DNA from 2 places in the Priestia sp. ST2 genome. Region 2 is predicted to be linked to the other one. Evidence: a T-box and tRNA genes for the amino acid it is inferred to sense, from the RefSeq annotation. Region 2 holds a T-box; the other holds one or more tRNA genes.

Region 1 (15,387 bases), on a different contig from region 2:
AAAACGAGTATCTCTTGGACTATCTCTCACCCTTTTAGCTTCTAGTGCCGCTTCTGCTTTTGCAGCAGAGCATCACCCAGTTCAACATCCAAAACAAATCAAAAGCGTCGAGTTTCAGCCAATGAAAGCACCTACTACGATTGAAAATATGATTAAAACGTATACAGAGGCATCTGTAAAAGTAACGTATAAAGATGGAAGCGTTGAAGAAACGCCGCTTAGCTATAACCAGCTCTTTCTTTCAAAAGATAAAATTGTCGATAATAAAGGGGAATTAATCGCCGCAGGTACACCGATCGATGCAAACGGGGATCCGATTATTGACCGAAGCGTTCCCGATAAGCCATCACCGTACGTATCAGACGCACCGGATTCAAACAGCTTTATCACCATCAACGGTAAGTCTTATATTATTTCACATTATGAATATGAATCTGTTAATGATGCTGGAAAAGAGATTTCCGGTCTTCCCGCTTCAATGACGCTTACACAAGTTGACCGAGATGATAAAACAGGAAAATTAACGGTCAACCATGCTAAAAAAATTGATTTTTCCAATGTAAATGGTTTGTGGACGCCGTGTAATGGCTCTACAACGGATTGGGGTACTCACCTTGGTTCAGAAGAATATGAGCCCGATGCACGTGCTTTTGAAGATCCTTCGTCCAGCTCTTATAAAGACGTCACGAACTTCGCTAAGCTTTATTTCGGCGACACGTCAAAAGCGAACCCTTACTACTACGGCTGGATTCCAGAAATTTCAGTGGATGAAAGCGGCCATGCATCCGTCGTAAAACATTACAGCACAGGCCGTTTTTCACACGAAATGATGCAGGTACTTCCAGATAACAAAACCGCTCTTTTTGGAGACGATGGGTCTAATACCATGATGTTTATGTATGTAGCAGATAAGGAAAAAGACTTCTCAGCAGGAACTCTTTATGCGGCAAAGTTTAAACAAACGAGCACAGAAAATGGAGGTAAAGGCGACCTTCAATGGATTAAGCTTGGCCATGCAACAGACAATGAAGTGAAAACAATAATCGACAAAGGCACAAAATTTAGTGATATTTTTGAAACAGCTGACCAGCCTAAAAAAGGATTTAAAGCTGTGAAAACCGCTGCAAGTAAAAAAGTTGAATACCTAAAAGTAAAGCCTGGTATGGAAAAAGCAGCTGCCTTTTTAGAATCACGCCGATACGGTGCAATTTTAGGTGCAACATCTGAATTCAACAAGATGGAAGGACTAACGGTTAACAAAAAAGACAAAAAAGCGTATATGGCTATTTCTTACCAAAATAGTGCCATGCTAAAAGAATCTGGCGCTGTACAAGATGATATCCAGCTTCCAAAATTAGAGTCTGGTGTGACCTACCAGCTGAACTTAGGATCGCATCAAAAAGACCTAGCAAACGGCAAGATTAACAGTCGCTACGTTCCTGCAAGCATGGAAGGGCTACTGATTGGACAAGACCTAGAAAAAGCAGATGCATACGGTAATACAGCGGACCCAAATAAAATTGCCAACCCTGACAACCTTACGTATTCAAATGACTTAAATACACTGTTTATCGGAGAAGACAGCTCACTGCATACAAACAACTTCGTATGGGCTTATAATGTAAAAACTAAAAAACTATCACGCATCCTTTCAGTTCCAGTGGGAGCAGAAGCAACAGGACTTCGTGCAGTAGAAAACATTCAAAACTCTCGCTACGTACTAAGCAACTATCAGCACCCGGGCGAGGACATCAGCGACAAAAGTATTACCGCTGTTGATAAAGAAGAGCTAGCTAATGCAATGAAAGAAAGCATCGGCATTCAAGAAACTGGCGGTGTCGGATACATTTCTGGACTGCCTTCTAAGGACGGCGCTCCTTACAAAAAGCATTAATACGTAATGAAGCCACGTCTGTTGTGCAGTGACAGACGTGGTTTTTTATATAGTCGAAGTTATTTATAAAATCGTTTATCGTAATCATAATTATGGTGAATACTTTATAATATCCTTGGAGAAAGTGCCTACACACAAACCAAATGCTTTAGGATATTTATTCGCGAGTATCCGGTACATGCCTTCAAGCTTGCTTTTAATTGCTTACACCCCACTAATACTAGATATAAAAGTTGTTTCAATAAGTATTTCCAGCAAAACAAAACCACTCGTTCCCTTGCACTTTTCCTCCCATACCATTAAAGTATATATTGGTTGAAGTTTATACTAGCATTCAACCTTATAAAAGAAATTACACTTTTTAATTTTGGGAATATGTTTTCCCTAAAAGAAAGGGTTTAGATATAAGATGAAAGATAATTTTTGGCATGAGTTGCCGCGTCCGTTTTTTATTTTGGCACCGATGGAAGCTGTGACGGATGTCGTTTTTCGCCATGTTGTGACCGAAGCAGCACGACCTGACGTATTTTTTACAGAGTTTACGAATACGGAAAGCTACTGCCATCCGAAAGGGAAAGATAGCGTAAAAGGACGTTTGACGTTTACAGATGATGAACAGCCAATCGTTGCGCACATTTGGGGAGACAAGCCTGAATACTTCCGTCAAATGAGTATTGGCATGGCCGAAATGGGCTTTCGCGGCATTGATATTAATATGGGCTGTCCTGTGCAGAATGTTGCAGGAAACGGAAAAGGTTCTGGTCTGATTCGCCGTCCAGATACTGCGGCTGAGATTATCCAGGCAGCCAAAGCTGGAGGGCTTCCAGTAAGCGTAAAGACTCGTCTTGGCTATACGCAAGTTGATGAGTGGTACGACTGGCTGAAGCACATTTTAGAACAGGATATCGTGAACCTTTCTATTCACCTTCGTACAAAAAAAGAAATGAGCGATGTTGACGCGCACTGGGAGTTAATTCCGGAGATCAAGAAGCTTCGTGACGAAATTGCGCCTCATACGCTACTAACAATTAACGGTGATATTCCTGACCGCCAGAAAGGTCTTGAACTTGCGGAGAAGTACGGCATTGATGGAATCATGATTGGACGCGGAATTTTCCATAATCCGTTTGCGTTTGAAAAAGAAAAGAAAGAGCACACAAGCGAAGAGCTATTAGAACTTCTTCGCCTGCAGCTAGATCTTCATGATAAGTATTCTGAAGAATTAGAGCCGCGCCCTTTCAAACCGCTTCGACGCTTTTTCAAAATTTACGTTCGCGGATTCCGCGGTGCAAGTGAATTAAGAAATCTACTCATGAGCACGGAAACAACTGACGAAGTGCGTGCGTTGCTTGATGAGTTTAAAGACAGAGCTGGAGTGAAAGAAGACGAAGGTTTTTCTGTTTCTTAAATAAGATCTCGTTTGTTTAAACTCAATTGTTCTAACATTTTATCGGAGAGAAGAACCTCTTGTTCTTTTTTATAGACGTATGCTATTTATCCACATATGATAAAAGCTGAGGCAGAAGGTTTTACATTTCCTTCTGCCTCAGCTTTTAATGAAAAAATATCCACACGATCTATTTATGATAAGGTTCATTTCGAATAATACGAAAAGCTCGGTAAATCTGTTCTACTAATACTAGGCGCATAAGCTGATGAGGAAACGTCATCTTTGAAAAAGAAAGGGCTGCGTTTGAGCGTTTCATTACTTCGCTGCTTAAACCAAGCGACCCGCCAATGACAAACGCTACTTTGCTTTTTCCGTAGGTAGCTAATGAATCAATTTCTTTTGCGAGTTCCTCGGAAGACTTTTGTTTTCCGTTAATAGCTAATGCGATCACATAAGTATCGTCTGAGATTTTCGCTAAGATGCGCTCTCCTTCTTTTTGTTTTACCTGTTCCATTTCAGATTCACTTAAGTTTTCTGGCGCTTTTTCATCTGCAAGCTCAATAATTTCCACTTTTGCATAGCTTGATAAACGCTTTAAATATTCTTGAATACCTTGTTTTAAGTATTTTTCTTTTAGCTTTCCAATGGTTATAATAGAGATATTCACAGGCTATTCTCCTCTCCTTTATCTCTTATCCACAGATATTATCCACATATCCACATGTTATATCCACATTTTGTATAAGAATATTAGTTCCCTACTACATATACAGCTTCATTTTCACAATATTCACAGCTTTTTTTGTCAGTGGAATTTTCTATTTTTTCAAAAACCGGCGCTAGCTCAATCTCATCTACCATTACATCCAGCGCTAGTTCTGTATGTTCTAAACAGCAATATATCTTCATGTATTTATCTTCCTTTCTCTATTCTTTTCATTAAAAAACCACAGGAGTTTATCCCCTGTGGATAACTTTATTTTACTTCATTTGACGCGTTAATTTTACTTCTGTGGATTTCTTTTTGCCATCGCGATAGAACGTTACGTTCATTTTATCGCCAATTTCTTTTTCAATGTAGAGGTGTTTGCGAAGTGTCGCAATGTCCCTTACTTTGCTGTGATCTAACTCAACAATCACATCATATTCCTTTAATCCGGCTTTAGCGGCTGGCGAACCTGGCTCAACTTTTAGAACAGCGACTCCGTTTACTACATCATGCGGTAACTTAAGGGTTTCTTTTAAATGATACCCTGATACCTCACTTAATGATAGTGTACTAACTCCAAGATACGGACGTCTGACTTCACCATATCGTTCTAAGTCATTAATAATGGGCCTAGCCATGTTGATTGGAATCGCAAGACCAATGCCTTCTACTGCTTCTTGAGCAATTTTCATGGAATTAATACCGATTAATTCACCATCAATATTAACAAGAGCACCCCCGCTATTACCAGGGTTAATGGCGGCATCTGTTTGAATAACTTCTGATTGCCAATCAGGATTTCCATCGCCATTCAAATCTTGAGGAATGACACGGTTAACCCCTGAGACAACTCCTTGTGTAACGGAGCCAGAAAATTGAAGGCCTAGCGGGTTTCCGATCGCAATCACTGGTTCACCAGCTTTAAGCTTATCAGAATTTCCGAAGGTAGCCACTTTTGTCACGTGGCCTGCGTCAATTTCAAGAACTGCTAAGTCCATTAAATCATCGCTGCCAAGAATTTTAGCCGATACCCTTGTACCGTTACTGAAGCTCACTTCAATTTCGTTAGCGCCTTTAATGACATGATAGTTTGTCACAATATAAGCTTTGTTGCCTTGTTTTTTGTAAATAACACCTGAGCCCGTCCCGGCATCAGTTCGTTCATCATTCCAAAAGCTTTCAGAGTTCTGAATGTTTACAACTCCTACAACTGCTGCATTGACTTCAGAAACAGCTTTTGTGACGGCCGTAGTGACGTCAAGAGATACTGACTTTTGAATGGTAGACCCTGTTTGTTCATCTCTATTTTCATCCGTCATCCACCCATCTGGTAAAATCCCGTTCCTCACCAAGGCTGGCATAAGAAGCAGTACAATAAGTGCACCTATAATTGCTCCAATCAGAGCAGAAGCGAAATATCCTCTGCGGCGTTTAGGCGGCCGACTATTTGGCTCTTGGCCTTCATCATAATGTTCCACACTATCACCGAACCCTTCATTTATCATCGTGAATGTATGCATTCACGTACTAAATGAAGTTATTTTTCGCTTCCTTTCTAGAGACTATACATAAACAATATCAGTTGGTCTTTTTGGATCAGTATCACATAGGAGAATATTGTCCTCTACATTGATGTCTTTCTGTTGTAACACTTGTGCAACCGACATGCGGGCAATTTCCTTCATGTTATTGTCTTGACTCAAATGCGCTAAGTAAATGCGTTTGGTTTGATCTCCAATCACATCTGCCATTGCAAGAGCCGCGTCTTCATTTGATACATGTCCCACGTCGCTTAGAATTCGTCTTTTAATGCTCCAAGGGTATCGCCCCATTCTCAGCATTTCAACGTCATGATTGCTTTCAAATACGTACATATCGCTATTTTTAATCGTACCTTTCATGCGGTCACTTACATAGCCGGTATCCGTAATAAGGGTTAATTTTTTAGATCCTTGATGAAAGACATAAAACATAGGCTCTGCAGCATCATGCGAAACGCCAAAAGACTCCACTTCCAATTGACCAAACGATTTCGTTTGGCCAATTTCAAAGTGAAACTTCTGTTCTGTATCAATGTTGCCAATCAAGCCATCCATTGCGTTCCACGTTTTTTCATTTGCGAAAATAGGGAGCTTATATTTACGTGCCAGAACACCTAGTCCTTTAATATGGTCACTATGTTCATGAGTCACTAAAATTCCTGATAAATCCGGGATATTGCGATTTACTTGTTGAAATAGAGCTTCCATTTGTTTTCCGCTCAGCCCTGCATCAACTAGTAAGGAATGTTCTCCATCACTTACTAAAATCGCATTTCCTGTGCTCCCACTCGCTAGCACGCTGAAATGCAGGCTCATTTATCTCACTCCAAATACTTATTTATTTCCTTTTTTAATAATCTGCCCTTCAAAGGCATTTACAAAATAACTCGTATCTCCATTTACAACAATGTGCCAAGTTGGTGCTAAAACTTGAGAATTTAGTAGTGGCAGATCAAACGTATAGTACCCAAACTCTACTTTTGTTACAGAATCTTTCTTTTTCAATTCACCCTTCAAAAACAAATTTTCTAATGCTTTTAAAGGCGTTAAAACATCCTGCTCATCATCTAACGTTTTCACAGAACCTAGCATTGTTTGTTCATACGAAATAATTTCACCTTTATCATTTAAATGAGCAATAATCATGCCATTTTCATTATCAAAGATTTTATGCTTCTTATATTGTTGAAAGAATGTAACTGTTTTTTTCTCTTTGTTAACATTCCATAGCTCATAATCCTTACCCGAGAGCACATACCGTTTTAGAAATTGACTTAGCTTTGCTTCGGGACTTTTTTCAGGTACTGAAAAAGGTTTGTCTAGTACACTTCGAATTGTTTTTTCCTCAAGCAGCGCTGCTTTTTGTTCTTTAAGCTTTTTTAAATCTTCATCTTTAAACAGTTTGCTTTTAGCATTTAACGACGAAGCTTCCTTCACATCTACAGGTAAATGTTTATATTCAATGCCTTCACTCGTTAATTGTTCTTCAACGCTCGACTCCACAAATAGAGAGTACTGATCTTCTTGATGAGTTTTAAAAATCTGATAGCCTAAGTAAATATTAAGGATCAAGAAAGTGAAAATAAAGATGGTCTTTGTTCTATTCCAATCCATCGTTATCGCCTCCTTCGGTCGGCGGTGCAATTCGATACCACTTACTATTATAATAATAGAACCAAGAAGGAACGAGTTTGACAGAGTTAGAATTAAACTCAACCGTCTTTTCACCGGTTTTTGGCTGCTGGGAGACTTCTTCTAGCTGATAGCCTATTGAAATATCTTTTAACAGATTCGGGTCAAAGTTTTGGTGTTTTTCAATTAATTGAATCACCTTTTGAGATGACTGCAGCTTTTCTACACTCGAATCCTGTACTCTCACAAAACGATAAAGAGGACGACGGTAATTTAAAATCTCCGCATTTCCCCATCTTTGATATATTTCAGTCATTCCCTGATTGCTGTACACTGGATAGTTATCTTTATAATAACGATAGCTAATTTCTTTTGTAATACGATTCCAGCTGTTGAACCTGTAATTAGATTCCGTCCAGCCGCCGTGGTCATTAACGAAGCTAAAGCTGCGGTTTATTAAATTATAATCTTCCATTACTTCGGTCGTGGAATTTACAAGATTCACATATTCCATCACATCTGTCTTCGTATTAACATTAATCACTTTTGTACCTTCGGTGTAGACATCTCGGTTTGTAGACGTTTCTTTCCGTGCATAGTCTGGGTTGTTAAAAAGCGCTTCCTTATATTTTTCAATATCTAAATGCCTCATGCTCGTATAGTAGACTTCACTATTCATCGTGATATTGTTTTCTGGAAGGAAGATATACCGATTTTTGTTTTCTTTATATACAAAGCTCGGGGCATACGTACGTTTCATCTTATCTTCTAATTCTTTGATATCATCTTTGGCCAAATTCTTGACTGTAACCGAATAAATCTTTTTTTGCTCATAATTCACAAGATACACGCTCACGAAAAATGAAGGTGTACGCTTAATTTTAATGAGTACACGGTCAAATGTTTGATTAGGCAAAGACGTTTGAGAAAATGAAAAAAGCTGTTGAAATGTTTTCAAAGGCAGCGCGTCTGGATACAGCACTTCAATAGAATTACTGCCATGGACATAATTTAAAAATCCATCAGGAGAAATAGCATCCGAAACGTCCGTCACGTTCGAAAATTTCCACTTTTTCATTTCATTTACCCATTTGTTTACATCATCTTCGTCGTGAGACATGTAGTGATTATCGTTTCGATGATAGAGAACTTCTGTTGGAAGAATATGATCTTCTATTTTACTTTTTGAACTCACTTCAACTTCCTGCAAATGTTGATTTTTTGAAATGACCTTATAAGAAGGCTGATACGTCCATATATGATACGTCATAATTAAACTGGAAGCGACGAGAACAACTAAGATGGCCGTTTTGATATGTTCATATCTCATTCCCATTCGTCATCATTCTCACTTTCAATCGGAAGAGTAAAGTAAATCGTTGTTCCTTTTCCTTCCTGACTATCTGCCCAAATACGTCCATCATGTGCTTCAATAATTTCCTTGGCAATAGCAAGCCCTAATCCTGTTCCGCCTAATTTACGCGTTCGTGCTTTATCTACACGATAGAAACGTTCGAAAATTTTAGCTAAATTTGATTTTGGAATTCCCATACCTTGGTCTTTAATGCTCACAACAATTTCATGCGTATGCTGAGCAATTGAAAATGTAATGGTTCCGCCTTCAGGTGAATATTTTATTGCATTGGAAATAATGTTATCTAATACTTGTGTAATTTTATCTTGATCGATAGCGACATAGATTGCTTCATTTGGCAAGTCGCGCACGAACGAAATGCCTTGTTCAATTGTCATTTCAAAGCGATCAATGATGTAATGATAGAACTTCACAAAATTGATTGGGTCACGACTAAATCGGTAGTCTTGGCTATCTAGCTTAGATAATTGAAGCAAGTCGTTAACGAGACGAATCATTCGTTCTGTTTCCGTTTGCGTTACATTTAAAAATGTTGGAGCTAAGTCCTTATCTTGCCATGCTCCTTCTGCAAGCGCATCTAAATAACTGCGCATCGTTGTTAACGGCGTACGCAATTCATGTGAAACATTCGCTACGAATTCTCGGCGATCTTGATCAATTTTCTCCTGCTCTGTAATATCATGCAAGACAATGATAATCCCGTTAATAAAACCGGTCTCTTTTTGAATAGCGGAAATGGTAGCTCTTAAAATAAAGGGATCCGATTTTGTACTAAAGTCCAAAATTAATGACTCTTGATTAGCGAGCAAGCTTTCAAACGTATGCGTTTCTTCAAGATCTAGTAGGGAAACAACTGGATCAGACAAAACCGTTTCACGTGAAACATTTAGCATAGCGGCAGCTGGATCATTAATTAAAATTACTCTTCCCTTTCGATCCGTGGCAATAACGCCGTCCGTCATATGAGCTAATACCGAACTAAGCTTACGGCGCTCCCCTTCTGTAGTTGCCTGTGCTTCTTGAAGCTTTCTTGTTAAGTTGTTGAATGTGAGAGCTAGCTGACCAATTTCATCATACCCGTATACCTTAGCTTTTCTAGTAAAATTTCCTTTGGCCATCTCAAGTGCTTGTTTTCTCATTTCAGACATTGGACGAGTAATCGTCTGAGCTAAAAACACGCCTAAAATAGCTGTAATAAAAAGAGCAATCACCGTACCTGCTTTAAAGATCTGATTGATATTACTCATTTGATCGTAAACAGGCTCCATGGAAGCTGTTAAGTAAATAGCACCTAAGATTTCTTCGCTAGACTGAACTTTTCCATTTTTATTAGTTGAATTTGATTGACTGGCACCTACTTTATCCTGTAAACGAATAGGCTGTATCATAACTCTGATTCGCTGTCCGCTTTGATCAACAAATACATTATCAGAGTTTGTTCCTGCTAACAACGCATTTGTAATCGCTAAATCATTAGTCTTTTTACCTATGATCTGTTGAGGATTTGAGTTCGATGTAGCAATGATTCTTCTATTTTGGTCAATGACTCTTACTTCAGAGATGTCATTCATATCATTTGAAGCTAAATTGGGTCTTGAAGCAAAATCTCGTAAAATAGTCTTTAAGTCTTCCTCAAGAGTGGGTGAATCATCATCACGATTTTTCACCATTTCTTGTCCAATATTATACGTCAGCAAGTCTGTCCGCTCTTGAAGAGACGTTCGAAAGTTGTTAACTAATTCTTTTTCTAATTGTCGTGCAAAATAGACCCCAATAATTTGCATCGCAATTAAAATGAGCAGCACATAAATCAATACAAACTTTAAATGAATAGATTGCAGGAGCCTTACTTTCTTCATCTAAAATTACTCCTGCTCTGGGCTGCGTAAATAATAGCCTACTCCACGTCTTGTTACAATCCACATTGGATGGCTTGGATTATCTTCAATTTTTTCACGTAATCTTCGAACTGTTACATCTACCGTACGCACATCACCAAAATAGTCATAACCCCATACAGTTTGAAGCAAGTGTTCACGCGTCATGACTTGTCCAATGTGCTTCGCTAAATAATGCAGCAGCTCAAATTCACGGTGAGTCAGTTCAATCGTTTCTCCGCGCTTAGACACGATATAAGCATCTGGGTGAATAACAAGTGCTCCAATCGTAATTTCATTCGTTTCGCTTTCTTCCGTTGGAACAGCTACCTGCTGATGTCTACGTAAATTAGCTTTTACACGTGCTAATAATTCACGCGTACTAAACGGCTTAGTTACATAATCATCTGCACCTAATTCTAGACCTAAAACTTTGTCAATTTCAGAGTCTTTTGCTGTTAACATGATAATTGGCATATCATATTTTTTGCGCACTTCTCGGCAAACTTCCATTCCATCTTTCTGAGGAAGCATAATATCTAATAAAATCATTTCAGGCTGTACTTCTTCCACTTTTTCAAGTGCTTCTACGCCATCATAAGCACAAAATACTTCGTAACCTTCTTTTTGCAAATTAAACTTTAAAATATCTGCAATCGGCTTTTCGTCATCTACGACTAAAATACGTTTATCCATGATCATCGTTCTCCTTTATTAGTTGAAGCAAAATATAAAAGATAGTATTCATACTGTTTGAATACCGTAGTTTTATTATACTTGATAACCCTTGAAACGTCACAAGTTCATCCTCTACTATACATGAAGATATATGATTTTCAACCATCTCTAAATACAAAAGTAATATATTACCACAAAAGAGATACAAAGCAAATAACGTTTTCTTTTAAATGTAAATAAAAGAAAAAAGCATGACTTTAAATAAAGTCATGCTTTTTGATGGCTCGGGACGGAATCGAACCGCCGACACAAGGATTTTCAGTCCTTTGCTCTACCAACTGAGCTACCGAGCCAAAATGGCGGTCCCGACGGGAATCGAACCCGCGATCTCCTGCGTGACAGGCAGGCATGTTAACCGCTACACCACGGGACCTCAGTCTATATGCTATGTATTAAAAATATTAAAATGACCCGTACGGGATTCGAACCCGTGTTACCGCCGTGAAAGGGCGGTGTCTTAACCGCTTGACCAACGGGCCACGTTGTAACAAAAGTGAGCCATGAAGGACTCGAACCTTCGACCCTCTGATTAAAAGTCAGATGCTCTACCAACTGAGCTAATGGCTCATGTTATATCTCTTAGCGACGCTTATTATAATAACATGATATTTCATATGAATGCAATAGTTTTTTTAAAACTTTCTTTTTATTATTGAGCTTTTTTAAAAAATCTTGTTAACAAAGCACCAATTATAAATAAAAAAGGTTAGCTCACGAGGAGCTAACCTTTTTTATTTAGCTATATACACCACGTAATACATTTGTTTGTGTACGATCTGGACCTACAGAGAAAATAGATAAAGGAATACCTGTTAATTGAGACACGCGCTCTAAGTAGTGGCGAGCGTTATCAGGTAACTCATCTAATGTTTTCACACCCGTAATATCTTCTGTCCAACCTGGAAGCTCTTCATATACAGGTTCGCATTCTGCAAGTGTTTTTAAGCTAGCAGGGAATTCTTCCATAACTTCCCCTTTATAACGGTAAGCTACGCAAATCTTTAATGTCTCAATTCCCGTTAATACATCAATTGAGTTTAAAGATAAATCTGTGATTCCGCTAACGCGACGAGCATGACGTACAACTACACTGTCGAACCAACCTACACGGCGAGGACGACCAGTTGTTGTACCATATTCACGTCCTACTTCACGGATTTGATCACCGATTTCGTTTGTTAATTCAGTTGGGAAAGGACCGTCACCAACACGAGTTGTATACGCTTTTGATACACCTACAACGTGTTTGATTTTAGATGGACCTACACCAGAACCAATTGTTACTCCACCCGCTACTGGGTTTGAAGATGTAACAAATGGATATGTTCCTTGGTCGATATCTAACATAACACCTTGTGCGCCTTCAAATAGTACACGACGTCCTTCGTCTAACGCATCATTTAATACTACTGATGTATCAACAACATATTTTGCAACTTGTTGACCATACTCATAGTACTCATCTAAAATTTCTTCTAATGTAAAGCCTTCTACTTCATACATTTTTTCAAGAAGGCGGTTCTTTTCAGCTAAGTTTTGTGTTAATTTTGCTTCAAATACTTCACGGTCTAGTAAATCGGCAATTCGAATACCAACACGTGCTGCTTTATCCATATAAGCTGGTCCAATACCTTTTTTCGTTGTACCAATCTTATTTTCACCTTTACGTTCTTCTTCAACTTCATCTAATTTTAAATGATATGGAAGAATCACATGAGCTCGGTTACTAATACGTAAGTTTTCTGTTGTTACACCGCGATCATGTAAGTATTTTAATTCTTGAACAAGCGCTTTTGGATCGACAACCATACCGTTTCCAATTACACACGTTTTGTCATTATAAAAAATACCTGAAGGAATTAAATGTAACTTATAAGTTTCACCATTAAACTTAATTGTGTGACCTGCATTGTTCCCACCTTGGTAACGTGCAATCACTTCTGCATTTTCTGATAGGAAGTCTGTAATCTTCCCTTTTCCTTCATCTCCCCATTGTGTTCCTACTACAACGACTGAAGACATATCTTAAGCACCTCCGCTTAGTAAGCAACAGCTCACTACGACATAATTTAACCATGGATAAGTGTATCAATTTATCACACTAAAGTCAATTAAATCCGAACGATTTAACAAAAGTTATTACAAATATATCGTATTTTGCGGAACGAATGCGATAACAATAAAATAAAACCTCTCATATTGAGAGGTTTTATGCACCAGGCGGCACTCCTGCGTCATCAAAGCGCCGCTCGAGATTAACGAATTTATTGTACTCTTTTACAAAGGCAAGCTGTACGGTTCCAACTGGACCGTTACGCTGCTTGGCTATAATAATCTCGATAATATTTTGATTTTCTGTATCTTTTTCATAATAGTCTTCACGATATAAGAAAGCTACGATATCGGCATCCTGCTCAATACTTCCGGATTCACGGATATCAGACATCATTGGCCGCTTATCTTGTCTTTGCTCTACTCCACGGGAAAGCTGTGATAAGGCGATAACAGGAACTTCTAATTCACGAGCTAAAGATTTTAACGCACGCGAAATTTCAGATACTTCCTGCTGTCGGTTTTCTCCGCTTCGTCCATTTCCTTGAATGAGCTGTAAGTAGTCAATTAAAATCATCCCAAGCCCGCCTTCTTGTTTCAAGCGACGGCACTTAGAACGGATTTCACCTACACGAATACCCGGTGTATCATCAATATAAATCCCTGCATTGGACAAAGATCCCATTGCCATCGTGAGCTTTCCCCAGTCATCAGCTGTAAGCGAACCTGTACGCAGCCTTTGTGCATCAATATTTCCTTCGGCACACAGCATCCTCATAACAAGCTGCTGAGCACCCATCTCTAAACTGAAGATGGCTACGTTCTCATCCGTTTTCGTTGCAACGTTTTGCGCAATATTTAAGGCAAAAGCCGTTTTACCTACCGATGGTCGGGCCGCTACAATGATTAAATCATTTCGCTGGAACCCTGCTGTCATTCTATCTAAATCACTAAACCCGGTTGGGATACCTGTAATGTCACCTTTTCGATTGTGAAGAACTTCGATATCATCGTACGTTTGTACAAGTACATCTTTGATATTTTGAAACACACCGCTGTTTTTACGCTGTGCTACTTCTAAAATGTTTTTTTCCGCTTCATTTAATAAAACTTCCACTTCGTCTTCCCTTGCATATCCTTCTGAAGCAATATGCGTTGCAGTACGAATTAAACGGCGTAAAATCGACTTTTCTTCTACGATTTTACCGTAATACTCTACGTTTGCAGCCGTTGGAACAGAGTTAGCTAAATCACTTAAATACGATACGCCGCCAACTTCTTCTAGGATTTTTTGGTCAGCTAATTCAGACGTTACCGTTACCAAATCAACCGGTTCACCTTGGTCAGAAAGTTTCAGCATACATGTAAAGATTTTCTGGTGCGATGCCCGGTAAAAATCTTCAGGTATTAGCAGTTCAGATGCTAAGGTTAAAGAAGAAGGCTCTAAGAAAATGGCCCCTAATAGCGCTTGCTCTGCTTCAATATTCTGAGGCGGAAGACGATCAGCAAAAAGATCACTCATATTTCTATGCCCCTCTTATATTCTTTCAGTATTTTCTTTCATCATAAATGTTGGCGCGAACAAATACAAGTCCGCGCCAACCCTTTATATTATTTACTTATTTCTCAATCTTACGTTTATTTTTGTTCAGTCACGTGTACCTTTACCGTAGCCGTTACTTCCGGATGTAATTTAACCGGTACATTTGTGTAGCCTAATGCGCGAATTGCATCATTTAATTCAATTTTACGCTTATCTACTTTAATTTTGTGCTTTTTCTTTAATTCTTCAGCAATTTGTTTGCTTGTGATAGAACCGAATAAACGGCCACCTTCACCAGATTTTGCTGTTAATTCAACTGTTAGTTCTTCAAGAGTTGCTTTTAACTCTTTGTTTGCTTGAAGTTCTGCAGCTGCATCTTTTTGCTCTCTATTTTTTTGTGCTTCTAATACTTTCACATTACCGCCTGTAGCTTCAACAGCATAACCATTTTTTAATAAGAAGTTATGTGCATAACCGTCTGAAACATTTTTCACTTCACCTTTTTTGCCTTTTCCTTTTACATCTTTTAAGAAAATTACTTTCATGATTTTTTACCTCCATCTAAGTACTCATCAATTGCTTGTTTAAGCCGTTCTTCAGCTTCATCCAAACTAATGTCTTGAAGCTGAGTAGCAG
Region 2 (15,387 bases):
GTTCAGCGCATCGACTGACACCTTTATTTCAGCACTCTTTTATTTAAATTCCACAACCGTAACGCCAGAACCTCCTTCAGAAGCTTCTCCGAAACGAATATTTTTGACAGAACGATGATTTTTCAAATATTCCTGTACACCTTTACGAAGAGCTCCAGTTCCTTTACCGTGGATAATCGAAACGCGCGGATAGTTGGCTAATAAAGCATCATCAATATATTTTTCAACTCGAATCAGCGCATTTTCATAGCGCTCTCCTCTTAAATCCAGTTCTAGATTTACATGATAATCTTTTCCTTTTACCGTAGCAAGCGGCTTCGTTTCTACAGGTTTTGGAGAACTGATATATTCGAGGTCTTTTTCTTTCACCTTCATTTTCATAATTCCCATTTGTACTTGCCATTCATTATTGCTTACTCGTTCCACAAGCGTTCCTTTTTGTCCCCAGCTTAAGACTTTCACTTCATCTCCAGCTTGAAGAGTGCGCTCTTGTTTTTTCGGCACAGCCGGTTTCTTTTTACTTTTTTCAAGAGTTGGAACTGCATCTTCTAGACGCTTACGCGCCTCAATCAATTCATGCTCTTTTACAAGCGCATGATTTTTTTGACTCATTTTACGCAAATCGCTAATGATTTTCTCTGCTTCTTCAGATGCTGCTTTAACTGTGGCTTGAGCTTTTTCTTCAGCTTTTTCGTACAGCTTATCTCGTTTTTCATTAAACTCAATAATCTGACTCTGTAATTCTTTATGAAGCTTCTGAGCCTCTTTTCTTAGCTCTTCAGCTTCTTCTAGCTCGTGTTCAGATTGACGACGGCTATCTTCAAGAGAGGCAATCATATTTTCTACTTTATTTGTTTCTGAGCCAATATAGCCTTTGGCACGTTCAATTACTTCAGCACTTAAACCTAAACGTTTTGAAATCTCAAAAGCATTGCTTCGGCCCGGTACACCAATCAGCAGCTTGTAAGTAGGGCTCAATGTTTCAATATCGAACTCTACGCTAGCATTGACCACTCCTTCACGGTTATAGCCGTACGCTTTTAATTCAGGATAGTGAGTAGTCGCAACTACGCGAGCGCCTCTTTCATATACTTGATCTAAAATCGAAATCGCAAGCGCTGCACCTTCTTGAGGATCCGTTCCTGCTCCCAATTCATCGAACAAGACCAGACTTTCGTGATCTACTTTTTGTAAAATATCTACAATGTTGACCATATGAGATGAAAAGGTACTCAAACTTTGTTCAATCGACTGCTCATCTCCAATATCAGCAAATACGTGTTTAAACACAGCCATTTCCGATCCATCCAGCGCAGGAATCTGCAAACCTGCTTGAGCCATTAACGTAAATAATCCAAGTGTTTTTAACGTTACGGTTTTACCGCCGGTATTTGGCCCTGTAATAACGATAGACGTATATTGATCACCTAGCTCAATATCATTGGCAACGACATCTTCCTGTGCAATAAGAGGATGTTTTGCCTTCACTAACTTAATATAGCCTCGATCGTTCATTTTAGGTTTTGAAGCTTTTAGCTCATGGCTATAGCGCCCTTTAGCAAACATGAAGTCCAGCTCACCTAACAGATAAACGTTTTGACGGAGTTCATTTGCCACTTCCGCTACCTGAACGGTTAAAGCAATGAGAATACGCTCAATTTCTTGTTTTTCTTTTACTTTTGCTTCTTGAAGCTCATTGTTTAACGTCACAATCGCCTGAGGCTCAATAAATAAAGTTGCTCCGGATGAAGACTGATCGTGCACAATGCCTCCATACGCACTGCGATATTCTTGCTTAACAGGAATAACAAAACGTTCGTTTCGAATGGTAACAATTGCATCTGACAACATTTTTTGAGCAGACGAGGAGCGAATAAGGCTCTCTAGCTTTTCTCGAATACGAGACTCCGTTGAGCGAAGTTTTTGACGAATGCCTCTTAGCTGGTCGCTTGCACCGTCTAGCACTGTACCATTCTCATCAATACTCATTTTAATTGTTTGTTCTACCTCAGGAAGAGGCATTAGTTTTTCGATATGTTCAGTTATAATTGGAAGCTGTAAATCTTCGTCTTCCACTACTTGCTCGATAAATTGCTTGACTTGTCTTGCAGCATAAATAGTGCTTGCTACATCAAGAAGTTCATTAGAGCTTAGCGTTCCCCCAATTTCAGCGCGCTTCACGCTAGGTCGAACGTCAAAAATGCCCCCTAGCGGTACGTTGCCACGCAATCGCAGCACGGTTGTAGCTTCATCTGTTGCTTCCTGCCATTTGACTACTTCTTCATACTGAGTCGAGGGAATCAAATTCGCTACTTTTTCTCGGCCTAAAGAAGAAGCTACTTTTTTCTGAAGCTGTTCCTTAACTTTATTAAACTCTAGTACATGAAAAATACGTGATTGCAAAACTGATTCCTCCTGTTGCTTATTTATGTCGATTTAAAAAGGCGGTTAATTCTTTGAGACTATACGTATTTAATACCGTTTCTGGTTTAAGCCAGCCTTTAATTCCAGTAGATATTCCAATTTCCATATGCTCTAGCATGTCTAGATTGTGAGCATCTGTATTAATAGCAATTTTAACTCCTGCCTCTTGGGCCTTTTTTATGTGTTCAGCGGCTAAATCTAAACGGTTTGGATTCGCGTTTAGTTCAAGAGCCGTTTTTGTTTCTTTAGCTAATTCAATCAGCATATCAATATCTACATCATATCCGTTGCGGCGACCAATCAAACGACCGGTCGGATGAGCGATTAAATCTACATGAACATTATTTAACGCTTGCTTTAAGCGATTCATAATTTCTTCGCGTGATTGCGAAAAACTAGAGTGAATGGACGCAATAACAAAATCTAGCTCAGCTAGCAGTTCATCATCATAATCAAGTGTTGCATCAGGCAAAATATCCATTTCAATTCCTGCTAGTATTGTAAAATCATCGAACTGTGCGTTTAAACGATTAATTTCTTCACGCTGTTTACGAATGCGTTCAGGCGTTAGACCGTTAGCTACTTTTAAATACTGAGAATGGTCTGTAATCGCCATGTACTCATAGCCTCGTGCGCGACATGCTTCCGCCATTTCTTCAATCGAATACGCCCCGTCGCTCCACGTGGAGTGCATATGCAAATCACCTTTTACGGCACCGTAGGTCACAAGGGTTTGAGGCTTTACAAATGCATCTACTTCCGTTCCATCTTCACGAAGTTCCGGCGGAATAAAAGACAGCCCAAAATGTTCATAGAATGCTTGTTCAGACTCAAAAGTCATAACTTCGCCTGTCTCCGCATTTTCAACGCCATACTCGCTAATTTTTTCACCGCGTTCTTTTGCTAATTGACGCATACGCACATTATGATCTTTTGATCCTGTAAAATGGTGAAGCGTTGTGGCAAACGCTTTATCTTCTACAAGACGAAAATCCACAGACACATCGTACTCATAGGCTAACGTTACCGATACTTTTGTATCTCCATTTGCAATGATATCCTTCACATTTGGCAGCGATACTAGCTGTTCACGGACAGCATGAGGCTCAGCTGTTGAAATAATAAAATCAAGATCTTTTACGGTTTCCCTCATGCGGCGAATGCTCCCTGCTTGAGAAAAACGCTCAATGCTATGCATCTGTTTAAGGGCTTCTAAAATTTCTTCCGCTATTGGAAGCATAAAAGCAAGAGGCAAACGATCAGGACGCTTCCCAAACTCTTCAATGGCAGCGATAATTTTTTCTTCTGTCTTTTTACCAAAACCGCTTAGTCCCTGCACTCGATTTTCCATACAGGCCTGATGCAGTGATTCCATATCTCGAATATCTAGCTCTTTATATAATTTAGCGATTTTTTTACCTCCAAGCCCCGGCAGCTTAAGCAAAGGAATAAGTCCTTCAGGAACTTCTTGCTTTAGTTCTTCTAATACGCTTGACTCATTTGTTTCCATATACTCTGTAATGACTGCAGCCGTTCCTTTTCCAATCCCTTGGAGCTTGGTAAAATCCTCAATCTCTGTCAGCGTTCTTTCGTCCGTTTCTAGCGCTGCAGCTGCTTTTCGAAAAGCGGAAATTTTAAAAGGGTTATCTCCCTTTAATTCCATATATGTAGCAATTGTTTCTAACAATTTAATAATATCCTTTTTATTCATCTCTTTTCACCAGCCTATTATCATAATAACGAAACTTTCAAAAACATGATGAGTGACATATTTACTCTCTCAATTTTTCATCTAGACATACTTTTATCCTCATGAAAACCGCAGATCAGACTGCGATAAAAAAAGAGGGTATCTCAAAAGTATTATGACACTTTCGACACACCCTCTCAACAAGCTATTGTAATTTCATTACATTACACCATACTGAGTCCACAAATCTTGAATCGCAGACGATAAGTAGGGAGTATTTTGTACGATATTGATTGCAATTGAAGACTGTTGAATTGGCGTTTGAATTTCACTTACAGGAATCACGGCTCCAATGTATAACAAAATAAAAACGATGATATACACTTCAACGAATCCAAGTGCACCTCCGCCCCATTTATTTAACTGGCGCAGAATTGGCAATTCGGTTAAAGCCGTTAAAACAGAGCCTGCAAGGCGAAGTACAATGTGAGTAGCAAAAAATAAAATCGCAAATGCAATCATTCGATAAAAAGCGTCTTCTATCGTTCCAGAATCAAATACAAACGATGCGACACTTTGCTGCTGAATATTGTCCGGAAACGGAATCAGCAAGCGAAGTCGGCTTGCCAAATCTCCACTAAACATATAAGCGACGATAAACGAAACCGCAAAACTGACAATATGAATGAGCTGCAAAATAAATCCTCTTTTAAGACCTGTTACAAAGCCTAGAAGAAGCAATATAATTAAAATGATATTAAGCATTGACTCAGTCATTCCTCTTTTCCATAAAGTTTTTGTTCAAGTCTCTCATAGTCTTCTTTCAGTTTTATATATTCGTGTACAGCATTCACAGCTGTTAATACTGCTAATTTATTGATATCTAAAGAAGGGTTTTTAGTACTGATTTCACGCATTTTTTCATCCACTATAGAGGCGACAAGTCGAATATGGCTTGTACTTTCGCTACCGACGATGCTGTACTGCTGACCAAAGATGTCAACTGTCGCACGTGTTTTATCTTGTCTTGACACGAGAAAATCCTCCGTTCCACGAAAAATCCTAATCCCTATCATACCACGAAGAAGACTTCAATGGAAACATATCTATATTTAAGCTATCATAAGGGATAGTGCTTATAAAGTAAACTAAAATACCCCGAAAGGAGTGAAGCATTATGTCACATGCTGTTATTAAGGTATCAGCTGATAGAATAGCTAAAATGAAGCTTCATTACACATCCTATCTGCAGCCCAAACTGCCGCAGGGAAGTATTTTTTCGGCTAAAACTCCCGGCTGTTCTATCACTGCGTACCGCTCTGGAAAAGTACTTTTTCAAGGAAAAGAAGCTGAAACAGAAGCGGCTAAGTGGGGAGGCTCTTTAGATGCTGCGAAAAAGGCTCCTGTCTCACACCTCCCATCAAACTTCAGCTCACTATCAGTCATCGGTTCTGACGAAGTAGGGACAGGAGATTATTTTGGTCCTATGACCGTAGTTGCTGCCTATGTTCAAAAAGAGCAGCTTCCTTTGTTAAAAGAATTAGGAGTACGAGATTCAAAAGAGTTAACAGATGCTAAAATTATTGAAATTGCCAAGCAGCTTGTTTCTTTTATTCCCTATAGTTTGCTTGTTTTACATAACGAAAAGTATAATGCATTTCAAGAAAAAGGCATGTCACAAGGTAAAATGAAAGCTCTGTTGCACAACAAAGCTTTATCCAACGTGTTAAAAAAATTGGATCCTGAAAAACCCGATGCCATTTTAATTGACCAGTTTGTCGAAAAAAACACCTATTATAAACACGTGGTAAAGGAAAAAGAAATTATCAAAGAAAATGTCTTTTTCAGCACAAAAGGAGAAAGCGTTCATTTATCTGTAGCTGCTGCTTCCATTATTGCCAGATACGCATTTTTAAAACAAATGGATTTGCTGACGGAAAAGACCGGGATGGTTATTCCTCGCGGAGCTGGCGCACAAGTTGATATTGCCGCTGCTAAAATCATTAAGAAACATGGCGTGAATGCGCTGAACTCTTTAGCTAAAATTCATTTTGCTAATACGGAAAAAGCTTTAAAATTAGCTAAAAAATAAGAGATGTGGAAATCCACATCTCTTTTCTTATTCTTATGAACGAAGCGTTGCACCAAATTCTTTTTCTACAGCCTCTAACACTGCACCATGTGCTTTTGCTACTTCTTCATCAGTTAATGTACGTTCAGGATCTAAGTATCGTAAAGAGAAAGCTACAGATTTCTTGCCTTCTTCCATACGCTCGCCTTCATATAGATCAAATACCGTCACGTCTTTTAAAAGTTCTCCGCCCGTCGTATAGATGACGCGCTGAACTTCTCCTGCAAGAACGTTTTTATCTACCACAAGTGCAATATCACGTGTAATAGATGGGAATCTTGGAATAGCTGAATAACGAACTTCTTCGACATCTGCAGCTAATAGCTCTTGAAGGTGTAATTCAAATACGTATGTTTCACGAAGACCATACTGTTTCTGAGCAACAGGATGAACTTGACCTACGTATCCAATTTCTTTTTCATCTAACCATACAGCCGCTGTACGTCCAGGGTGCATACCGTCTTTTTTAACAGGAGCATATGAGATTCGTTTCTCCAAACCAAGCTGTGCAAATAACCCTTCTAGTACACCTTTAATCACATAGAAATCAACGACTTTCTTTTCACCTTGCCAGCCGTGAGCATGCCATAGACCCGTGATTGCACCTGCTACGCGCTCCTGCTCATCCGGTAATTCTCCTTCACCTTTAGATAAGAACACTGAGCCTGTTTCGTATAGCGCAATAGAATCCGACTGGCGAGCATTATTATGCTTCACTGCTTCTAGCAAATGAGGCACTAAGCTTTGACGAAGGATACTGCGATCTTCACTCATCGGCATTGCTAGACCAATCGTACTTGTTGCATTTAGTGCAAACTGAGTAGCTTTTTCAGCGCTCGTTAGCGAATATGTTGTTGTTTGTGCTAGTCCCGCACCTTCTAAGAAACGGCGAATTTTACGGCGTCCAAGCTGATACTCTGTTAGTTTTCCTGGAGTTGCCACTGTTACAGGAAGCGTTGTAGGAAGGTTGTCATAGCCATACATACGTGCTACTTCCTCGACGATATCTTCTTCAATTGTAATATCGCCTCTACGAGTTGGCACTGTTACAACAATGGTTTCGTCTTCCACTTTGTTTTCAAATTGAAGACGGTTCATAATGTCTTGTACTTCTTCCATTGATAGCTCTGTACCAAGCACATCGTTAATACGGCCAAGTGACACAGCTACAACAGCAGGTTCCACAGTTAGTGTATCTACTTCTACAGTACCGCTTACCACTTCACCTGAAGCGTATTCAGCCATTAATTCTGCTGCGCGGTCAGCAGCTACACGCGTACGGTTAGGATCAATTCCTTTTTCAAAACGAGCGCTTGCCTCACTGCGAAGACCGTGGTCTTTTGAAGCTTGGCGAACCGTTAAGCCTTTGAAGTAAGCTGATTCAATGAGAACATTTACCGTATCGTCTTTTACTTCGGAGTTCGCTCCGCCCATTACACCTGCAAGAGCTACCGGCTCACTGCCGTTTGTAATGACAAGCTGATTGCCTTTTAATACGCGCTCTTGATCATCAAGTGTTACAAACTTTTCGCCTTCTGACGCGTGACGTACAACAATTTCTTTTGAACCAAGACGATCATAGTCAAAAGCATGCAGCGGCTGGCCGTATTCAAGCAAAATATAGTTGGTAATATCAACAACGTTGTTATGAGGTCGAATACCAGCTGCCATTAAACGCGTTTGCATCCATAATGGTGACGGAGCAATTTTTACGTTTTTCACAACGCGCGCTACATAAAGCGGATTGTCTTCTTTTGCCTCTACTTTAACGGAAATATAATCAGCTGCTTGCTCATCAGACGTTTGCACGTTTACTGACGGATACTTCACTTCACGACGTAAAATAGCAGCCACTTCATGTGCTACGCCTAACATACTTAAGCAGTCTGAACGGTTTGGTGTTAGCCCTAGTTCTAATACTTCATCGTTTAAGTTTAATGCATCTAGTGCATCCGCTCCTACTTCAGCATCGCTTGGGAACACGAAGATGCCTTCTTGATAATCTTTTGCCACAAGCTTGCTTTCAATGCCAAGCTCTTGAAGAGAACAAATCATACCGTTCGATTCTTCACCGCGAAGCTTAGCACGCTTGATTTTAAAGTTACCTGGAAGTACAGCTCCCACTTTTGCAACCGCTACTTTTTGACCTTGTGCCACGTTTGGTGCTCCGCACACGATTTGAACGATTTCTCCTCCGCCAAGATCTACTTGACAGCGGCTTAATTTATCAGCATTTGGATGCTGTTCACGTTCTACAACGTGACCAATTACCACTCCGCTGATGCCTTTATTTAAGTTTTCTACACCTTCAACTTCAATTCCACTTTTTGTGATTTTATCTGCTAACTCTTCTGCCGTTACGCCTGATAAGTCAACATACTCTTGTAACCAACGATAAGATACAAACATCGTAGCCCCTCCTTTATACTTGTTTAAATTGATCTAAGAAACGAACATCATTTGTATAGAAATGACGAATATCATCCACGCCGTGTTTTAACATAGCAATACGCTCTACACCGATTCCAAAAGCAAAACCACGATATTTAGTTGAATCGTATCCAGCCATTTCAAGGACATTTGGATGAACCATGCCAGCTCCTAAAATTTCAATCCAGCCTGTTTGTTTACATACATTACAGCCTTTACCTCCACATTTTGCACACGATACGTCTACTTCTACAGACGGCTCAGTGAACGGGAAGAAACTTGGACGAAGACGAATTTCACGGTCTGCACCGAACATCTTTTTCACAAATACTTCAAGCGTGCCTTTTAAATCGCTCATACGAATGTTTTCGTCTACTACAAGACCTTCAATTTGCATGAATTGATGAGAATGCGTAGCATCATCGTCATCGCGGCGGTACACTTTACCCGGGCAAATAATTTTAACAGGTCCTTTGCCTTCATTCTTGTTCATAACACGAGCTTGAACAGTTGATGTATGCGTGCGAAGAAGCGTTTCTTCCGTAATATAAAACGTATCTTGCATATCACGTGCTGGGTGACCTTTTGGCAAGTTCAGCGCTTCGAAATTATAGTAGTCCTGCTCTACTTCCGGTCCTTCTGCTACTTCATAGCCCATTCCTAAGAATAAATCTTCTACTTCTTCAACCACGCTTGTTAGCGGGTGATGCGTACCTGCTTTAACAGGGCGTCCTGGAAGCGTTACGTCGATTGTTTCTGAAGCAAGTTTACGCTCTACCTCAGCTGCTTCTAACGCCGTTTGTTTTTCTTCAATTTTAGATGCAATAGCTTCACGCACTTCATTTGCAAGTGCTCCCATTACAGGACGCTCTTCAGCTGAAAGTTTTCCCATACCGCGAAGTACTTCTGTAATAGGGCCTTTCTTTCCTAAATAAGCTACGCGTACGTCGTTTAATTCTTTTAAAGCACTTGCTGCTTCGACTTTTGCAATTGCTTCTTGTTGAAGTTCTTGTAAACGTTCTTTCATCACTTATTCCTCCTTTTAACGTAAAAAATGACAAATAAAAAAACCTCCTCCCAAAAAAGGGACGAGGATTAGTCGCGTTACCACCCTTGTTAACTATATACACAGACGTATACAGTTCACTTCATTCAAGTTAACGGAATCTCCGGAACACCTTTACATCTATGTAAGATGGTCTAAGTGTCAACTCAAGAGGTGAATTCACTTATTACATTTATAAAAATGCTTTCAGTCGCGGCATTTTCTCCCTGCATAAACGGACATAAGCTACTGCTCTCTTTCATCGTTTTTTACATATGTAACTATTGTATTATTATAGTGAAAACACGTTCTCGATGCAACTACATTCCGCGTAAATAATAAAGTAAGATTCCAGAAGCGATGGCAACATTTAGCGACTCGCTCTTTCCATAGATGGGAAGGTACAGATTCTGATCCGTTTGTTCCAGCACTTTCTCGCTTACGCCGTTTCCTTCATTTCCCACAATCAGCGCAAATTCGTTTGAAGGTTTTACGCATGAGTAGACCTTTCCATTTTGTAGAGACGTGCCGTAAACTGCTATTCCTCTTTCTTTTAACAGTGAAATCATTTCGAGTAAATCGCTTTTTACAATTGGAAGATGAAAAATAGCTCCTTGCGTTGAACGAACGACTTTTGGGTTGTACACATCCACGCTGCCCTCTCCAACGATAATAGCGTCCACTCCGGCAGCATCAGCGGTTCGAATAATCGTACCTAGGTTACCTGGATCTTGCACCGCATCTAAAAGCAATACTTTCTGTGCTGTATGAATGATTTCTGCATGCTTCGTTTGAAAACACACAGCGATAATTCCTTGAGGTGTTTCGGTGTCAGATAATAATTTGATTATTGCTTCGTTGACAACGGTTATTTCAATACCGTCTATGTTCCACTGTGCTGGCACTTCGATCGATTCGCGTATAATTAGTTCCTTTACGCAATCCTTATTTTTGATAGCTTCTTCGACTAAATGAAAGCCTTCTACCATAAAAAGGCCCTGCTTATCACGGTCTTTTTTATTATGCAGCTTTTTCCACGCTTTTACCTGCGGATTTTTAACTGAATCAATTTGTTTCACAAACATAACTCCTTTATCTATATAAAAATAAATAGTTCGATTACATTTTGCTCAATAATCATTAGATAAGTTTCACTTTATTGTACATAGAAATCGCAAAGAAAACAAAAACTATTGGTAACTTTACGATAGCTGAGGTGAAAATGATGGATCTTAATTTACGAAATGCTGTTATTGCAAACGTTTCAGGAAACTCAAAAGAAGAGCTTGAAGCTACAATTTCTGACGCTATTCAAAGCGGCGAGGAAAAAATGCTCCCTGGACTTGGTGTTTTATTTGAGGTGCTTTGGGAAAAGTCTCCAGAATCAGAAAAAGAAGAAATTCTGACAACGCTTGAAAACGGTTTAAAATAAATAGCCTTGTCCTATGTACAGCAAAAAGCTCATTCTCCTAGGAGAATGAGCTTTTTTTAATTATACGTAATTGCGTTTACCGTATTTCGGTCTAAGCGTTTAATTACTTCCGCAATTAATTTAACTGCATTTTCATAATCATCACGATGAAGCATCGCTGCATGAGAATGGATATAACGAGTTGCGATCGTAATTGAAAGTGCTGGCACCCCGTTAGCTGAAATATGGATAGAACCTGAGTCCGTACCACCTCCAGCGATTGCATCAAATTGATATGGAATATTTAATTCATCTGCCACATCTACCACTGTATCTCGAAGTCCTTTATGAGAAACCATGGAAGCATCATATAAAATGATTTGCGGACCCTCTCCCATTTTAGAAGATGCTTCTTTATCAGAAACACCAGGTGTATCTCCAGCGATGCCGACATCAACAGCAAATGCAATATCCGGTTCAATAAAGTTAGCGGATGTTTTTGCACCTCGAAGTCCAACTTCTTCTTGCACCGTTCCTACACCATACACAACATTTTCATGTGTTTCATTTTTTAAAGCTTTTAATACATCGATAGCGATTGCACAGCCGATACGGTTATCCCAGGCTTTCGCTAGCAGCATCTTTTCGTTGTTCATAACCGTAAATTCGAAATAAGGCACAACCTGATCACCAGGTTTCACTCCCCACTCCGCTACTTCTTCTCTGCTAGAGGCACCAATATCGATGAACATATCTTTAATGTCAACTGGCTTTTTACGAACTTCTGGAGGCAGGATATGAGGAGGCTTTGAGCCAATAATCCCCGTTACCTCTCCTTTAGATGTAACGATGGTTACGCGTTGAGCAAGCATCACTTGAGACCACCATCCGCCTACCGTTTGAAAACGAATAAAGCCGCGTTCATCAATTTGAGTCACCATAAAGCCTACTTCATCTAAGTGACCGGCTACCATAATTTTAGGCCCTTGTTCGTTGCCCACTTTTTTTGCAATCAAACTGCCTAGCCCATCCGTCGTTACTTCATCTGCATAAGGTGCAATATATTTCTTCATAACCTCACGCGGTTCACGCTCATTGCCAGGAATTCCTTTTGCATCTGTTAGTGCTTTAAGCATCGTCAATGTTTCATCTAACTTTGTCATATGGATTACCCCTTTCATATGTATACCTCTATTATAGCTAAAAAGAGGTTGAAGTAAAATTTCCCATCCCTTTATTTCTAGTATCCTTGTTCTTGGCGTTTAAAATTCACTTCATTTTTTGAGATGTACGCCTTTTCAATATGTTCAGCGGAAAAACCAAACATATCGCCAAGCGTCATGTAAGATACAAACATGTCCACATAGTTTTCTTTCGACTGATCCTGCTCGAAAGCAGCAACTTGTGCAAATACCTGTAAAAATTGTGCTGTTTTTGAATCACTTGCTTTTGCATCTGGTAACTCAGTTAAATCATCGTATCCTTTTTCAATCCCTAAAGAAAGGATAAAATGTACACCGTCCACAAATTCTTCTAAAATAACAGCGTCTTCAGCCGGAGGTTTGACGCTCCAAAATTTGAAGCAGCGCGTTTCGTTTGCCAGCTCTCCCATTTCGACAAGCAGTGCTAAAAGCTTTCTCGGAATCAAATCTTCCTTATGAAGCTCATGCTTATCCTCTATATGCTGATCCAGCTGGCGCTGCATGGTAAATAGCTGTTGTAAATTCAATGTAATCACTCCTGTAATTATGTATATCTTCTTCTTTTTAAACCAATAAAGAAATTATATCAAAAATCATGAAACTTTTTAGAAACTCGAACGTAAAGTAAGAAAACTGTGCCTTGTAAAGGAGGGAGCGTTATGTTTGTTATTGTTATCGTTCGCGTGTTCATTTTCGCGCTTGTTGCTTACACACTATTAAAGCTGGTTCAGCATTTTCGCAGTCCAAAGCGGAAGCTTGTAGCAGCTCAGGAACATCAGCAATTTTTTGTCGTTGACGAAAAAACGAATATCCGCAAAAATTTTCTACTAACGTATAAAGGTATTTTATTTGAAGGAGAAAAATACAGCAATCCCAATGAACCAGAATCTTTGTCAATTACAATGGTGTTAACAGATCCATCTCGATTACATGAACTGAAAAAGCAAGATTTCAAGCTGCTGGAAAGCCACGTACACGACATGTATCCAAATGCTCCTATTCGCTGGAAAAGCCCCGTTCGAGAATTTTTACACTGAGCACAACATCATTTGTGCTCAGCTGATAACAAAAAAGAAAAGTAAATCAAGAGCAGCAAGAATAGGAAAACCTACTGTAAACGATGTGTGCTTCGTTTTATGACGATAGCAATACATACCAATTAGTCCTCCAAGAGCTCCTCCGATAGCAGCTACCGTCCACAGTGTGCTTTCGGCAATTCTCCACTCATGTCTTTTCGCTTTTTGTTTATCTCTATACATCATTCCTACCCCTACTATATTAATAACAATAAAATAGGTAAGCAGCAGTTCATTCATGATATGTCCTCCGATAGCAAAAAAGCCTCATCATCTAAAGATGACGAGACTTTATATTCATTACTTATCTAAGCCTTTTTTAGCAGCAGTTGCTAATTCAGCAAATGCTTTTTCATCAGCTACAGCTAAGTCAGCAAGCATTTTGCGGTTAACTTCAATACCTGCTAATTTTAAACCGTGCATTAAACGGCTGTAAGAAAGACCGTTCATACGAGCAGCTGCATTAATACGTGTGATCCATAATTTACGGAAGTCACGTTTTTTCTGACGACGGTCACGATAAGCATACATGTGAGATTTCATAACTTGCTGATTAGCAACTTTATATAATCTATGCTTCGAACCGAAGAAACCTTTAGCTAATTTTAAAACTTTTTTACGACGTTTGCGTGTTACTGTACCGCCTTTTACGCGTGGCATAATTGTTTACCTCCTGTATTGTTTCTATCTCAACCCAAATTACTTAATGTTATCTAATAAGTGACGGATACGTTTGAAGTCACCTTTGCTTACTAAAGAACCTTTACGTAATTTACGCTTTTGTTTTGTAGATTTGTTAGCGAATAAATGGCTTGTGTAAGCACGAGCACGTTTTAATTTACCGCTTCCAGTCTTTTTGAAACGCTTTGCAGCGCCGCGATGTGTTTTCATTTTTGGCATGGGGTGTTCCTCCTCGTTCTATTACTTTTCGTTTTTAGGTGCCAAGACTAAGAACATGCTGCGGCCTTCCATTTTAGGAGCCGATTCAACTGAACTTACATCTTCGCAAGCTTGTGAAAAACGTTCAAGTACTTTTTGGCCAATCCCTTTATGAGTAATGGCACGACCTTTAAAGCGAATAGACGCTTTCACTTTGTCACCTTTTTCAAGGAACTTGCGTGCGTTACGAAGTTTAGTGTTAAAATCATGTTCATCAATTGTTGGACTTAAACGAACTTCTTTTAAGTTTACAACTTTTTGGTTTTTACGAGCTTCTCTTTCTTTACGTTGTTGCTCATAGCGGAATTTACCGTAGTCCATAATACGACATACCGGCGGTTTCGCATTTGCAGCAACCATTACTAAGTCAAGATTTACTCGTGAAGCAATTTCTAATGCTTCATTTTTTGATTTAATTCCTAATTGTTCACCGTTTTGATCAATTAGACGAACTTCGCGAGCTCGAATGCCCTCGTTTACCATCATGTCCTTGCTAATAAGTAGCCACCTCCAAGGTTTAATGAGCGAATACGCTTGCTTAGACCGATTATTAACTCACACAAAAAAGTGTGAGTACATACTGCACCCACACTTCTATCGTTTTAATTAAGATACGATGTACCTGCTAACTGCTCTATGCGTCACTCAGGTGAGAAGCGGGTGCTTCTTCTTCTGTATAAACAAGTATTCAATTACTTAAGCTATTATAGTATCAACAAAGACAAAAGTCAATGATTTCGTTCTTTTTTCACAACAAAAATTATTGTATCAAAGGAAAAACATTTATGCAACAGTTTTTTATAAATGTTAGATAAAAAAGCAGAGAATTTCAATTCTCTGCTTTTTTCATTAGCGAGATGCTTCTGCTTTTACATTTTGTAAAAAGGCTTGGAAGTCCACTGTTTCTGAATTCTGCTCACCGTATTTACGTACGTTTACTGCTTTATCTGCTACTTCTTTATCCCCTACAACAAGCATATAAGGAATTTTTTGCATTTGAGCCTCACGGATTTTATAGCCGATTTTCTCATCGCGAGAA

What was found. The T-box of region 2 lies ahead of pheS (phenylalanine--tRNA ligase subunit alpha). A T-box ahead of a tRNA ligase gene usually reads a tRNA of that ligase, here a tRNA-Phe.
Region 1: it has a tRNA-Phe gene. The T-box ahead of pheS (phenylalanine--tRNA ligase subunit alpha) is inferred to sense a tRNA for this amino acid. The anticodon was not compared.

Annotation. Positions count from the first base shown of each region.
Region 1 covers NZ_JBVVNT010000005.1:327,060-342,446, forward strand. Annotated here, with positions in the region: gene AC0KUU_RS23040 (PhoX family protein) at 1-1,894, shown strand, start outside; gene AC0KUU_RS23045 (tRNA dihydrouridine synthase) at 2,304-3,302, shown strand; gene rlmH (23S rRNA (pseudouridine(1915)-N(3))-methyltransferase RlmH) at 3,472-3,951, opposite strand; gene AC0KUU_RS23055 (CxxH/CxxC protein) at 4,035-4,193, opposite strand; gene AC0KUU_RS23060 (S1C family serine protease) at 4,266-5,498, opposite strand; gene AC0KUU_RS23065 (MBL fold metallo-hydrolase) at 5,556-6,350, opposite strand; gene AC0KUU_RS23070 (two-component system regulatory protein YycI) at 6,369-7,148, opposite strand; gene AC0KUU_RS23075 (YycH family regulatory protein) at 7,135-8,502, opposite strand; gene walK (cell wall metabolism sensor histidine kinase WalK) at 8,493-10,400, opposite strand; gene yycF (response regulator YycF) at 10,407-11,114, opposite strand; tRNA gene AC0KUU_RS23090 (tRNA-Phe) at 11,377-11,449, opposite strand; tRNA gene AC0KUU_RS23095 (tRNA-Asp) at 11,454-11,529, opposite strand; tRNA gene AC0KUU_RS23100 (tRNA-Glu) at 11,564-11,635, opposite strand; tRNA gene AC0KUU_RS23105 (tRNA-Lys) at 11,651-11,723, opposite strand; gene AC0KUU_RS23110 (adenylosuccinate synthase) at 11,892-13,178, opposite strand; gene dnaB (replicative DNA helicase) at 13,366-14,730, opposite strand; gene rplI (50S ribosomal protein L9) at 14,847-15,296, opposite strand; gene AC0KUU_RS23125 (DHH family phosphoesterase) at 15,293-15,387, opposite strand, start outside.
Region 2 covers NZ_JBVVNT010000001.1:152,988-168,374, reverse strand. Annotated here, with positions in the region: gene AC0KUU_RS00830 (endonuclease MutS2) at 40-2,403, opposite strand; gene polX (DNA polymerase/3'-5' exonuclease PolX) at 2,423-4,135, opposite strand; gene AC0KUU_RS00820 (CvpA family protein) at 4,334-4,891, opposite strand; gene zapA (cell division protein ZapA) at 4,888-5,148, opposite strand; gene rnhC (ribonuclease HIII) at 5,292-6,206, shown strand; gene pheT (phenylalanine--tRNA ligase subunit beta) at 6,240-8,654, opposite strand; gene pheS (phenylalanine--tRNA ligase subunit alpha) at 8,668-9,702, opposite strand; T-box leader at 9,757-9,992, opposite strand; gene AC0KUU_RS00795 (TrmH family RNA methyltransferase) at 10,041-10,805, opposite strand; gene sspI (small acid-soluble spore protein SspI) at 10,946-11,152, shown strand; gene AC0KUU_RS00785 (M42 family metallopeptidase) at 11,209-12,294, opposite strand; gene AC0KUU_RS00780 (dUTP diphosphatase) at 12,372-12,860, opposite strand; gene AC0KUU_RS00775 (hypothetical protein) at 12,993-13,370, shown strand; gene AC0KUU_RS00770 (DUF1294 domain-containing protein) at 13,389-13,649, opposite strand; gene rplT (50S ribosomal protein L20) at 13,710-14,069, opposite strand; gene rpmI (50S ribosomal protein L35) at 14,109-14,309, opposite strand; gene infC (translation initiation factor IF-3) at 14,331-14,834, opposite strand; ribosomal protein L20 leader region at 14,904-15,026, opposite strand; gene thrS (threonine--tRNA ligase) at 15,198-15,387, opposite strand, start outside.